4 regions of the Virgibacillus sp. MG-45 genome follow, and region 2 is predicted to be linked to each of the others. Evidence: predicted binding sites of a transcription regulator. Region 2 holds the regulator's gene; each other region holds the start of a gene.
The links. Region 2 encodes Rex, which represses fermentation and respiration genes when NADH is low (regulators of the CRP and FNR family bind a similar motif). Its sites were predicted from a motif close to TTGTGAAATATTTCACAA; they were not measured.

Region 1: a site for Rex is predicted at 1,579-1,596, ahead of SPK86_RS10060 (hydroxymethylglutaryl-CoA synthase). Genes of this name have one in related genera too.
Region 3: a site for Rex is predicted at 1,164-1,181, ahead of SPK86_RS10425 (cytochrome ubiquinol oxidase subunit I). Genes of this name have one in related genera too.
Region 4: a site for Rex is predicted at 1,698-1,715, ahead of pflB (formate C-acetyltransferase). Genes of this name have one in related genera too.

Annotation. Positions count from the first base shown of each region.
Region 1 is NZ_JAXOFU010000008.1:58,085-61,698, forward strand. Features, by position in the region: gene SPK86_RS10045 (LacI family DNA-binding transcriptional regulator) at 1-644, shown strand, start outside; gene SPK86_RS10050 (hypothetical protein) at 740-964, opposite strand; gene SPK86_RS10055 (hypothetical protein) at 1,051-1,344, opposite strand; gene SPK86_RS10060 (hydroxymethylglutaryl-CoA synthase) at 1,721-2,893, shown strand; gene SPK86_RS10065 (Crp/Fnr family transcriptional regulator) at 3,131-3,614, opposite strand, start outside.
Region 2 is NZ_JAXOFU010000012.1:71,916-75,529, forward strand. Features, by position in the region: gene SPK86_RS13045 (CPBP family intramembrane glutamic endopeptidase) at 89-829, shown strand; gene SPK86_RS13050 (YdiK family protein) at 834-1,034, shown strand; gene SPK86_RS13055 (redox-sensing transcriptional repressor Rex) at 1,375-2,022, opposite strand; gene moaC (cyclic pyranopterin monophosphate synthase MoaC) at 2,025-2,519, opposite strand; gene SPK86_RS13065 (ABC-F family ATP-binding cassette domain-containing protein) at 2,772-3,614, shown strand, end outside.
Region 3 is NZ_JAXOFU010000008.1:138,104-141,717, reverse strand. Features, by position in the region: gene SPK86_RS10430 (2,3-butanediol dehydrogenase) at 1-882, shown strand, start outside; gene SPK86_RS10425 (cytochrome ubiquinol oxidase subunit I) at 1,201-2,601, shown strand; gene cydB (cytochrome d ubiquinol oxidase subunit II) at 2,588-3,601, shown strand; gene cydD (thiol reductant ABC exporter subunit CydD) at 3,601-3,614, shown strand, end outside.
Region 4 is NZ_JAXOFU010000008.1:143,385-146,998, forward strand. Features, by position in the region: gene pflB (formate C-acetyltransferase) at 1-1,660, opposite strand, end outside; gene SPK86_RS10445 (penicillin acylase family protein) at 1,975-3,614, shown strand, end outside.

The sequences.
Region 1 (3,614 bases), on a different contig from region 2:
AATCAGTCGATGGAATGATCATTGTATCGAGCAAGCTTTCACAGGAGGATGTATCTGATATAACCACTCCGATGATCGCACTTGATCGTAAAATTAGCATTGATATTGATCTTGTGACAGTAAATAATCAAGATGGCGCACAGCAAGCAGTAAGATTCCTTATGCAAAAAGGCTGCCAGCGTATTGGTCATATTTGTGGTCCGGAAAATGCGAGTAGCTCAAAAGCCCGCTTAAAGGGATATTTAGATGTTGTCAAAAATGAACCATGGTTTTCTTCAGGGTATATTCGGTCAGGGAAGTATGGATTTGAAGCTGCTTTTGAGGCAACGAAAAAGATGCTTACAGAACACCCAGATATCGATGGCTTGTTTGCTGCAAACGATTTAATGGCAGTAGGTGCGTTAAAAGCAGCAGAGCAATTAGGGTATCGCGTTCCGGATGACCTATCGATTATTGGATTTGATGGTATCGGCATTGGGAAAGCAACAAAACCAGCAATAACGACGATGGCACAACCAATCTATGAGATTGGCGCAACAGCTGCGGAAATGCTGATTACTCGAATTCAAGATACTACCATTCCTATAACTGAAAAGGAGTTGCGAGTGAAGCTTATTGAGCGTGGATCAACGCGAGTTAGTTGAGTAATAAAGAAGGGGGTGTAGGCTGATTTAAAGCATCACGTTTGTATCTGTTGTCAAATAGAGTCAAGTTATAAACGGATGCTTTTATTCAGATTTTAATTTTCTGTTCTTTCTTCCACCTTTACCTTTAGTAAAAGAATGGTTTCATATTCACTGGTTAGTTGTTCTACGTCTGCTTCGTCCGTCAAATCTGGTATTCTAATGCTATTACTCGTCGTTTCTATATACACACCAAGTAGCGTTGGTTCATATAATTTGATTTCTATCTTTTCATCATCTTCCATGACAGACTGCCAACTACTAGTACTAGAAGAGTCCATCTTCATTTCTTTATCGATGCCGAATGACTGTGCAGCGCTCCCGAATCCATAAAGAAAGGCAAACGGATAATCTCCATTCGTATTGACTAATCCACCTCCTCATTCGGATTATTTGGAAAGGATAGTTCGGATAATGGTTTCGAGATTTTTTGTCCATTTTCATACTTTTCAACCCATAATGTAAACCAGCGCTCGTCTTCATTTGGAATCTGGATGTTGAAATCTAGTATTGTTCCTAAGCTTAGATCGTTAAATGTTTTTACATACTCAGAGTTTGAGTCCTTGGATAATATAACTCCCTCTGTTTGCTGTGAGCACCCATAGCTGAAAAAAATAAAAGAAATAAGAGCAACGATCAATAATGGCTTTCGTTTGAACATAGACTTCCTCCTTTTTCTTCTGAATAAGTAATCTTAGTTGGGTACTATTATATGGGATAACCATATTGTTCCAATATTGGTTCTCAGGTAATAGAATGAGATAAACTTCTTTTGTAATAGAAGAAGCACGATTACAATTCTAATCAAAATATTCTAGTGAAACACTCCTTAAAAAAAGTTTATTTTTTAAGGTTCGTTTTCTTGCTCTTCGGACGAGTTAACGGTAATATATCATTGTGAAATGGATAACAAAAAATAGGATACGATAATGTTTGTTGGGGATTGTACAAAGCTAGAATCGTAATTTTTTTCATCCAACGCTGTAAGTTTCCTATCGGTAATGTTAGATCATCATGACAGACAAAGGAGAATTCGTGTGAAAATAGGAATTGATAAAATTGGATTTTACACCCCTCATTTATATGTTGACATGAACAAGCTAGCAGTTGCTCGAGATGTCGAGCCAGAAAAGTTTACCATTGGAATTGGACAAAGTCAGATGGCGATTGCTCCGATTACACAAGACCCTATCTCTTTAGCGGCAAATGCAGCTTTGCAGATAATAGATGAGGAGGACAAAGCCAAGATTGACCTCGTTATTTTTGGTACAGAATCAGGTATTGATCATTCCAAGTCTGGTGCTGTCTATGTTCATCAATTATTAGGGCTTCGTTCAGAGGCGCGAGCGATGGAAATAAAACAAGCATGCTATGGTGCCACTGCGGCAATCCAACTGGCCAAAGGTCATATTGCGCTTCATCCAGAGAGCCGTGTGCTGGTGCTCGGATCTGACATTGCGCGTTATGGATTACGCACTGGTGGAGAAGCAACACAGGGAGCAGGTGCTGTAGCATTAGTGATTAGCGCTAATCCAAGTGTTATGGTGCTTGAGGATGAAAGTGCATATTTCACCTCAGATATTATGGATTTTTGGCGACCAGTTTACTCGGAAACAGCTTATGTAGACGGAAAGTTTTCTAATGAGCAATATATTCACTTTTTTGCAAAGGTTTGGGAGCAATATAAGGAAAAAACAGGCTTGCAGTTAGCAGATTATGAAGCGATTTGCTTCCATTTACCATATACGAAAATGGGCTTTAAAGCATTAAAAACAATCCTGGAAGAAGCTTCAGAAAAAGAACAGGAACGTCTTTTAACCAACTATAAAACAAGTACGTTATATAATCGAAATGTAGGTAATATATACACGGGCTCTCTATACTTAAGCTTACTTTCCTTGTTAGAGCAAAAAGAAGATTTACAGGAAGGTGCAAGATTTGGTATGTACAGCTATGGTTCAGGAGCAGTTGGTGAATTCTTCTCCGGAATCTTACAGCCAGGGTATCGCGAGCATTTGTTTGTTGCAGAGCATGCTGCACAGTTTCAAGCTAGAAAAGAAGTTAGTGTAGCAGAATATGAAGCTATTTTTCAGGAAAGCTTGCCAACGGATGGCTCAACTGTAGAATTAGATATTAGCCAAGATCCAGCAACAATCTGTCTAGCGGGAATATCGGATCACCAAAGAAACTATGTGAATAAGCAGCAATAAAAAGCAGGAATCTCCTGCTTTTTTTGCTCTATATTAATTGTGGGCTTATCAGGTCATAGGTAAGACATAAAGATGGTACATAAAACACTCATTTCTCTCTTATTGATAACCTATAGCTGCGAGACAAAAGGAAAAGGAGAGGGGATGAGTACAACATGATTTTATTACAGTGGTGCTAGGGATTAAAGATAAAAACCCTCTATTCTAAATGTATTGCTATCCTTTAGCTAGAAAGCTTCAAGCTTGTGTTAATCCATCTATATCCAATATCATAAATCGTTTTGGAGAGATCTTTTTAATATATCCTTTAGATTGTAATGTATGAAACACTCTACTTACAGTCTCAGGTGTTGTTCCGAGATAAGAAGCTAAATCTTTGTGACTCATTGGTAAAATTACTTCATTTGTATCATTGGAACTAATTTCAACGAGATATAACGCAATACGACTTTCGACTGATTCAGTTGCAAAACGGGTAGTCTGGACTTCAGATTGCTCAAGTCTATTGGCGAATTCTTCTAATAGCTTTAATGAGATAGATGGGAATTTTAATAATAATTTCTGAAATGAAGAACGACTTATTTTACATATTGTCACATTATCCATCGCTTCTGCGTACGATTCATGCACTGTATCCTTAAAAATGGAAAGCTCGCCAGAAAATTCACCAGCATGTATAATTCGAACGAGCTGCTCCTTTCCTGCTTCTGAAAGTCGATAT
Region 2 (3,614 bases):
TCAGCTGCGATTTATGTAATGTACTTACATGAACCATACAGTCATAACATAGATATACTTAAAATGCATTTAAAGGAGACGTTCTATTTTGACGAAACGATATTGGTGGGTTATTATCACCTACATTCTTATGCAACTATCTGCACCAATTATTTTGTTCCTGGTTAGTCTTGTTCAACCAGATCTTATTCAAACAGCTCTGACAGAAGAACAGCTTGCAACCCTGTTAACCTATTGGACAATCGGAAGCTTTGTGCTTACGTTAGTAATTGTCTTGTTCTTAATGCGTCCAGATATGCGGATGACACAAACAAGGGACCGCGCTCCACTTGGAAACCTTATCCTTTGGTCTGTCTTAGGACTCTTTATGGCATATTTTGCGCAAGGAATCGCCGCCATGCTCGAGATGCAAATTTTCGGGATAAATCCTGGCTCTGAAAATACACAAATGATTATGGACATTGCGCGTGCCATTCCTATATTTATGATTGTACCAGCTATAATAGCACCAATTTTAGAAGAGATTATTTTCCGAAAAATTATTTTTGGTACGATCTATAAGCGAACGAACTTTGTCATTGCTGCGCTAATGTCTGCGTTTATTTTTGGGATTATCCATGGCGAGCCTGAGCATCTATTAATTTATGCTTCCATGGGCTTTGTATTCGCTTTTCTATATGTCAAAACAAAACGAATTCTTGTTCCAATCTTCGTCCACATGGCATTAAACACGATCACCGTGTTAGTTCAATATTCATTTACACCTGAGGACATCGAAAAGATGCAGGAGCAATTAAATCAGCTACAAATGATTTTTATTGGAGGCTAAAATCATGCGGATATCACCGAAAACATCTGCGATTATCTATTTATTAATGGCCATTTTTTTCATCTATGTCGCTATAATAAGCGCTGAGGAAACAATATGGAACTTCACAACGATGCTATTTGCCATCTTTGCCACACTTGATTTAGGCATGGCAATCCGATTATTGAAACTTCATTTCCAATTAAAGCATCAAAAAAAGGAGTAGCGACACGCTACTCCTTTTTCTATTATCGCAAACCGATTAAAGAACGAATTAATTTTTTCCAATTAAGCCGAGCGTAATACGGCAACCCTTTAAACTAGATTAAAGAATCTAGCTAGCTGTTGAAATGGGTGAGACTCCTTCGGGAACAGCAACAGGGGAACGCAGACTAAAATCGCTACGTCCTGTAGCAACGTCTGCGCTAGTACGTCCTGTACGTCGAAAAATCCACTCGGAAAAGCGTATTATTTTTCCGAGTTAGTTGAGGCCGCGCCCGAGGAAAGCGAACCCATTTTCAAACTGCGTTGATTCAGATCCTAATTTTTTTCTCAACATGCTTCTATTATTCCTTCTCGTCTGCTAGCTTTAAAGGATAGTGCTTTAAGAAATAAACCAATGCTTGTAATTCCACTGCCAAATCAATATGATGTACCCGAATATTATCTGGTACTGTAATTCGAGCAGGGGTAAAGTTCAAGATTCCTTTAATACCCAAAGCTATTAAACGCTCTGTTACGCCGTCCGCCTCAGCAGCTGGAATCGTTAAAATGGCAACCCGTACTCCTGTGAGTCGCTGCTCCATTTCATCAATATGATAAATTGGAACACCGCCAATATCCTGTCCAATTTTTTCATTATCCGCATCAAAGGCCATCACAATTTTTGTATTATTGTTTTTCAGGAAATTATAATGTAAGAAAGCGGTTCCTAAATTACCCACCCCGATTAGTGCAACCTCGGTAAGTTCATCTTGATCCAAGGTTTTACGAAAAAATCCAAGCAAATACTCTACATTATAGCCATAGCCTTTTTTACCTAAGGCACCAAAGTAAGAAAAGTCCCTTCGTATCGTCGCTGAATCAACTTTTACCGCTTCACTTAATTCTTTTGAGGATACGCGTGTTTTCCCCTGATGCTGTAAATTGTTCAAAAATCGATAATATAATGGTAAACGTTTCGCTGTAGCTTGTGGGATTTTACTTTGATCCATAATTATTCCTCCTTGGCCGATCGCTTATAGTCACCGGATTTTCCACCTTTTTTCTCCATTAGATAGGTTTCTCCAATCACCATTCCTTTATCGATCGCCTTACACATGTCATATATTGTAAGCGCAGTGGCAGAAGCTGCCGTTAATGCTTCCATTTCCACGCCGGTACTGCCCTTTGTTTTCACAAAAGCTTCAATGACGAGCTCGTAGTTGTTGTCTAACGTATTCCATTGAAAAGAAATGTCAATCCCTTTTAATTGTAATGGATGACACATCGGAATCCAGTCCGATGTTTTTTTTGCAGCCATAATGCCCGCAACTTGCGCTACAGCTAAAACATCCCCTTTTTGAACCGTTTTCGCAGTAATTCGCTCGTATATTTCTCTTGAGACGTGGACACTAGTTCTTGCCAGCGCAACCCGCTCGGTTTCCTGCTTATGACTAATATCGACCATCCGTGCTCTACCTTGGGCATTAAAATGGGTGAAATCTGACATATACTCAACTCCTCTAAAAGAGATAGAAAGCGTTCCAAATTCATCCCCACGTATTATAACAAAAATAAGTAAAACAATATACTTTCTCCACCTTGGAAGCAGCGATAATCTCATTATTTATATTTATTTCAGTAATCGAATGATCCTGCCTCTATTCTAGCAGAAAACCCTATAAAAGTCGTGATTTATTTCACAATAGTATTGCCTGTCCGTTTCAATATGCGATACACTGATAATATTGAGGTGAGACGTATGATAATTATGCAATTAAACGGGATTGGTAAATCCTATGGCGCAGAAGAAATCATTCATAATATAAAGCTTGAAATAAAGGATCAGGACCGTATTGCCATTGTCGGCCGAAATGGTGCAGGGAAATCAACCTTACTCAAAATTATGGCTGGTGAAGAAACCTATGATGAAGGAGAATTGTTTAAACCGAAGGAGCTTACCATTGGTTACTTGTCCCAGCATACTGGTTTAGAGTCCAATCAATCCATTTGGGATGAAATGCAGGCTGTATTTGCATCGTTAATCGCGCAAGAAAAGGAGTTACGCTTATTAGAACAAAAGATGGCAGACGCTTCTTCACACACACCTGAAGCGTACGAGAAAATTCTCCAGGAATATGACCGGTTACAGCATGCCTTTTCAGAAAACGGTGGATATAGCTATGAAGCCGACATCAAAGCCGTTCTAACAGGGCTTCATTTTCAAAACTATGATTATGAAACACCAATTAGCGAGCTTAGTGGCGGTCAGAAAACAAGATTAGCCTTAGGTAAATTACTGTTACTAAAGCCTGCGCTGCTTATTTTAGACGAGCCAACGAACCACTTAGACATTGATACATTAGCTTGGCTAGAAAGCTATCTCTCTGCTTATCCTGGCGCAGTAGTGATTGTCTCTCACGATCGCTATTTCTTAGATAAGACTGTGTCTATCGTTTATGAAATATCACGCCATCGCATGAAGCGTTATAAAGGGAGCTACACGAAATATTTAGAGCAAAAAGCACTCGATTATGAACAGGATCTAAAGGAATTTGAAAAGCAGCAAACGGAAATTAAAAAGATGGAAGATTTTATCCAACGC
Region 3 (3,614 bases), on a different contig from region 2:
AAACATCCACTTACGAACGACATTGCTCCAATTATTATGGGACATGAATTTTCAGGTGAAGTAGTTGAAGTTGGAGAAGGTGTCGATCGTGTGAAACCGGGTGATCGTGTTACAGTAGAACCAATCTATAGCTGTGGAAAATGTAAGGCTTGCCGTTCTGGATTATACAATCTATGTAACCAGCTTGGCTTTCACGGCTTAGCAGGCGGCGGCGGTGGATTCGCTGAATATACAACAGTCCCTGAAGTAATGGTTCATAAAATTCCTGATTCAATGAGCTTTGAACAAGCGGCTTTAACAGAACCAGCAGCTGTTGCCCTTCACGCGATTAGACAAAGTAAACTTCGTGCCGGGGACACAGCAGCCGTATTTGGCGCTGGGCCAATCGGTTTGTTAACGATTCAAGCATTATTCTTATCTGGTGCAAGCAAAGTATATGCAGTGGAGCTTTCCCCTGAACGCAAACAGCTTGCAAGCGATTTAGGTGCTATTGTGATTGATCCATCTGAAGTGGATCCTGTAGAAGAAATTCAAAAGCTAACAAATGGTGGTGTCGATATTGCCTATGAAGTCACCGGCGTACCTGTTGTACTTCAGCAATCCATCGATTCTACAAAGCTAGAAGGGGAAACTGTTATTATTAGTATTTGGGAAAGCAACCCACCAATTAATGCAAATAATGTCCTGTTAAAAGAGCGCAATGTTACAGGAACAATTGCATACCGTGATATTTTCCCTGCAGTGATTGAACTAATTGCCAATGGAAAATTCGCGGCAGAAAAGCTTATTACGAAAAAAATTAACTTAGATGAAATTGTAGATGAAGGATTCGAATCTTTAATGAAAGAAAAATCACAAGTGAAAATTCTTGTAAAGCCATAAAAAGCTTACACATATATGATCGTTAAACAAGGAGCTTCCTAGCCATTGGTTAGAGAAGCTCCTTCTCTATTTTCTTCTATAAACATTCGCAATCCAATGTAAAGGTTTTTGCATTAAGTTGTTTCTACATAGAGTATTTATTGTCATGAATATGCCAAAAAATCGTCATTGGTCTGTAACACTTTGTGAACAATTTAACTAAATTTCGCGCTATAATAGGTTTATCGTATGTTTTCACTATAAATATGTTAGTATCCAAATGAATTTGAATACGTCATTTATTGTGAATTAATTCACAACAAAAGGAGAGATAAAGCAATGGATATCCTAGAGCTAGCAAGATTACAGTTTGCATCAACAACCATTTTTCATTACTTTTTCGTGCCAGTTTCCATTGGACTTGTATTTATTATCGCAATCATGCAAACAATGTATGTAGTAAAAAAGCAAGATATTTATATGAAAATGACTAAATTTTGGGGAACACTTTTCTTAATTAACTTTGCTGTCGGCATTGTTACAGGGATTCTCCAGGAATTTCAATTCGGGATGAATTGGTCTACTTATTCCCGTTTTGTAGGCGATGTATTTGGACCATCCCTTGCGATTGAAGGTTTACTTGCATTCTTTATGGAATCAACCTTTATTGGAATTTGGATTTTCGGAGCAGATCGTTTATCAAAACGATTGCATTTAACATCCATATGGCTCGTATCTATCGGAACGATCCTTTCTGCTTTTTGGATTCTATCAGCTAATGCTTTTATGCAGAATCCTGTAGGATATGAATTTGCAGACGGAAGAGCACAAATGAATGATTTTGTTGCAATTTTAACCAACCCGCATCTTTGGGTACAGTTCCCACACGTGCTTTTCTCAGCATTTGCCACTGGCGCTTTTCTCATAGCTGGAATTAGTGCATGGAAGCTGATTAAAAAACAAGATGTCGCTATGTTCAAAAAATCATTTCGTGTTGCTGTAGTTGTTGGTACAATCGCAGCTTTCCTTGTTATGATTTTTGGTCACTCGCAAGCACAGCTTTTAATAAAGGAACAGCCAATGAAGCTTGCTGCTGCAGAAGCACTTTGGAATACGAGTGGGGATCCTGCACCATTTACATTAGTAGCAAATATTGATTCAGAAGAAAAAACGAATCACTTTGAAATTCAAATTCCTTATATGCTTAGCCTACTTTCTTACAATAAGTTTAGCGGACAAGTAGAAGGAATGAATCAACTACAAGAACAATATGAAGCTAAATACGGACCTGGAGATTATATCCCACCAGTAAAAACAGTATTCTGGAGCTTCCGTATCATGGTATTTACTGGAACAATTATGTTCTTGCTTGCACTTTATGGCTGGTATGCATCAAGAAAAGGTATACTAGAGCAAAAAACACGTTATTTAAAGCTAATGCTTTTCGGAATTTCACTTCCATTTATCGGAAATACTGCTGGGTGGATTATGACAGAAATGGGTCGTCAGCCATGGGTCGTGTTTGGTATGATGAAAACAGAGGATGCTGTATCACCAAGTGTCACAGCTAATGAGGTTCTCTTCTCACTCATTTCGTTTACGACAATTTATACGATATTAGCTGGAGTAACCATTTATTTATTTGTTAAGCACATTAAAAAAACCGATCAAAAAACGGAATCAAACGATAAAGTAGTCGATCCGTTTGATAAGGAGGCTAACAACATTGTCACTCAATGAGCTATGGTTTTTATTAATCGCGATCTTATTTATCGGATTCTTCGTTCTAGAAGGCTTTGATTTTGGAGTAGGAACTGTTTCACGATTTCTAGGAAAAGACGATGTCGAACGACGTGTATATATTAATACAATTGGTCCCTTCTGGGATGCAAATGAAGTTTGGCTCATCACTGCTGGTGGGGCAATGTTCGCTGCTTTTCCACATTGGTATGCTACGATGTTCAGCGGCTTTTATATCCCGCTTGTCTTTATGCTCTTAGCCTTAATTATTAGGGGGGTTGCATTTGAATTTCGCAGTAAGGTCGAAAACCCTAAATGGCGTACAACATGGGACTGGGCAATCTTTATCGGTAGCTTCCTCCCTCCTATACTTTGGGGTGTTGTCTTAACGAATTTTATGACAGGTATGCCAATTGATGGAAACAAAGAAATGGTCGGTGGTTTTCTTCAATTCCTCCACCCATTCGCATTATTAGGTGGGGTAATGTTCTTATTACTAACTGTCGTGCATGGATTGCAATTTATTACTTTGCGTACAGAAGGAGAGCTACAGGAACGTGCTAGAAAGCTTGCAAAGAAGCTTGCACCAATTACGTTGATCGCCTTCTTAGCATTTTTAGGCATTGGCTGGTATACAACTGATATTTTCACACAACATGGCAATGCATGGATTTTACTTCCAGTGTTTGCTTGGCTTTCTCTTTTAGGTGCTAGTGTATTCAATGTAAAACGTTTCGATAAACGTGCATTTACACTAACAAGCTTTTCCATTATTTTTCTTACAGCAAGTATTTTCATTGGGATGTTCCCAAGAGTCATGATCAGTACACTTGGAGCAGCAAATGATCTAACCATCTTTTCAGCAGCTTCTGGTGCATACACATTAAAGCTTATGTCTTATTTTTCATTAACATTGCTACCTTTTGTTCTCGGTTATCAAATATGGAGCTACTATGTATTTCGCAAGCGACTTAAAAAAAGTGAGCATTTGGAGTACTAATGTTTCGTAAACG
Region 4 (3,614 bases), on a different contig from region 2:
AATCAACTACAAAGCCGTCGTCATCGCGAACCGTTTTTACGCGTGCATACTTAATGGCGCTAAGTGAGTCAGCTACAACAGATAAACCGGCAACACCACAAGCCATAGTACGTAATACTTCGCGGTCGTGTAATGCCATTTCTAGGCGCTCGTAGCTGTATTTATCATGCATATAGTGGATGATATTCAATGTGTTTACATAGAGCCCTGCTAACCAATCGAGCATACGATCATACTTTTCCATTATATCTTCATAATCGAGATATTCTTCCGTATATGCTGCAAATGGAGGAGCAACTTGTATGCGGAGCTTTTCATCCACACCACCATTAATTGCATATAGTAATGCTTTGGCAAGGTTAGCTCGTGCCCCGAAAAATTGCATTTGCTTTCCAATTGCCATCGCGGATACACAGCATGCAATTCCGTAATCATCGCCATATGTTTCGCGCATTAAATCATCATTTTCGTACTGAATAGAGCTTGTTTCAATCGACATTTTTGTACAATAGCGCTTAAAGTTATCTGGAAGTGCTTTTGACCATAACACTGTTAAGTTTGGTTCTGGTGCAGGTCCTAGATTTGTTAATGTATGCAAGAAACGATAGGAGTTCTTTGTTACAAGTGGTGTCCCATCTGTTGCAACACCTCCAATGGATTCGGTTACCCATGTTGGATCCCCACTAAATAAATCATTGTAATCTGGTGTGCGTGCAAATTTAACTAAGCGTAGCTTCATCACAAAGTGATCGACAAGCTCCTGTGCTTCTTCTTCGGTAAGAGTACCACTTTCTAGATCACGATCTATATAAATATCAAGGAACGTAGAAACTCGTCCTAAGCTCATCGCAGCTCCATTTTGTTCTTTTATCGCTCCTAAGTAAGCGAAATAGAGCCATTGAAATGCTTCATGTGCATTTTTTGCTGGCTGTGAAATATCAAATCCATATACTTTTGCCATCTCTTTTAACTCTTGTAGTGCACGGATTTGCTCCATTGTTTCTTCGCGATCTCGAATAATATCCTCAGACATCATTCCGTTACCGCCAATATAGGTTAATTCTTCTTTTTTAGCTTCAATAAGTCTGTCTACACCATATAATGCCACACGCCTGTAGTCTCCAATAATACGACCTCTACCATAAGCATCTGGAAGACCAGTAATGATACCTGCTTTTCGAGCAAGCTTCATTTCTGGAGTGTAGGCATCGAATACACCTTGGTTATGCGTTTTTCGATATGCTGTAAAAATGTGCTCAATTTCTTCATTCACTTTATACCCATAGGCCTCACAGGAGTTCGCAGCCATGCGAATGCCACCAAAAGGCTGTAAAGAACGTTTAAAAGGCTTATCTGTCTGGAATCCCACAATTTTTTCTTTGTTACTGTCTAAGTAGCCTGGTCCATGAGATGTAATGGTTGATACAATTGCTGTATCCATATCAAGAACGCCACCATTTTCACGTTCTTTCTTGGATAGCTCTAACACTTGATCCCATAATTCCAACGTATCCTTTGTTGCCCCACTTAAAAATTGTTCATCTCCAACATATGGGGTAAAGTTTGCTTGGATAAAATCTCTTACATCAATTTCTTGCTGCCATTTGCCATTCTTAAATCCAACCCATGCTTGTTTTGTCGACAACGTCATCTCAGACATTGCGATTCCCTCCTTTTATAATCCTACTAAGATTATATTGTGAAATAATGAGCAATATTCCACCTTTAGAATAACATACTTTTCTTTTAAGTAAGGGATCAAATTGTAACAAATTTGTGTAGTTTTATCCTTGATATAAATGGGTTCTTAAATTCTGTTATATATTTTAATTTTTAATACAGTAAAACAGTTTAAATACAGACGTTTTATCTTGTACATGAAGTGAGATTAGGAAAGAGAGAAAGAGCTCGTCTCCTTTTAAAACAAGTGACAGAATAATCAGTAAGTGATAGATTAGGTAAAGGGGGATTGACATGGAAGAAACAGTGCAATGGAAAGCATCAGTTAAAAAGAAGCGAAAATGGAAGCTTGGTTGGATTATAATTGGAAGCATCGTTGTTTTATGTGCAATCGCATTTATATTTATGAATGGATTTATTAATCGTTCGCTTCCCCAGCTGGAGGGAACCATTGAAGTTCCACTGTTAGCGGAAGAAGTTGTTGTGATAACGGATGAACACGGTGTTCCACATATAAAAGCAGCAAATGAAAAGGATCTTTATATTGCACAAGGCTATATCCAAGCACAAAACCGAATGTTTCAGATGGAAATGTCGAGACGGCAGGCCTCTGGAACGCTTAGTGAGGTTGTAGGAGAAGCGGCAGTAGATCATGATAAATACTTTCGATCACTCGGTTTACGACGAGCAGCAGAAAAATCCTATGAGATTTATTCTAAAGAAGGAGTAGAGGTTTTAAAATGGTTTGCGGCAGGGGTGAATGCATATATTGAAGAAGCAACGAGGGAGAACCGACTTCCAATTGAATTTACGTTAATGGCAATGACGCCAGAAAAGTGGACACCAATTGATTCCTTAACGATTGGAAAGTATATGGCGTTTGATCTTGGTGGACATTGGGAACAGCAAGCGTTTAACTATTACTTGCTTGATTGTTTTCCTGAGGAAAAAGCATTTGAAATATTTCCAGCTTATCCAAAGGATCGACCCACTATTATTCAAGAATCGGAAATAGATATAGCAGCTAGTTTCGAGCATGCGGTCATTCCACCACCGTTTAATGGAAGCAATAATTGGGTAGTAAGTGGTGAAAAAACAGCATCTGGTATGCCAATGCTAGCAGATGATCCGCATCTCGGGTTAGCGACACCATCTATTTGGCTCCAAATGGGCTTACAAGCAGAAGATCTAAATGTAAGTGGGGTTATTTTTGCTGGGGTTCCTGGAATCATTCTAGGACATAATGACAAAATTGCCTGGGGTGTTACGAATACAGGGCCAGATGTGCAGCAATTATATGTTGAAAAAAGAAATCTTAATAATGCGAAGGAATTTCTGTATGAGGATGAATGGTATACGGCAACGGTTATTGATGAGCCTATTAAGGTAAAGGATGGTGAAACAATTCCATATCAGGTCGTTGAAACAAAGCATGGACCAATTGTCTCCGAATTTGCGGAAGCTTCTGGAGAGGATACTGTATTATCCTTGAAATGGACTGCCTTAGAGGCAACAACGGAGCTTGAAGCGATTTTACATATTAATCGAGCAAATGATTGGGAGCAATTTGAAAAGGGATTAGAAAAATTTTTAGCCCCTGCACAAAATTTCGTTTTTGCTGCAAAGGATGGAACTATTGCTTTTAAAGCGAATGGTAACATTCCTATTTATAAGAACGGAACAGATGCCCTGCTTCCATTGCCAGGCTGGGATGCAAGCAAGGATTGGCAAGGGTATATTCCATTTGATGAGTTGCCCCGAGTTGTTAACCCTAAAAAGGGATATATTGCAACAGCTAACAATAAAGGAACACCTGATAATTATCCGTATCATATTAGTAATGTATGGGCACAGCCATATCGATATGAGCGAATAGCAGAAGTATTAGAGAGCGGCAGTTCTTTTAATATTGACGCTATGCAGGCCCTCCAAAT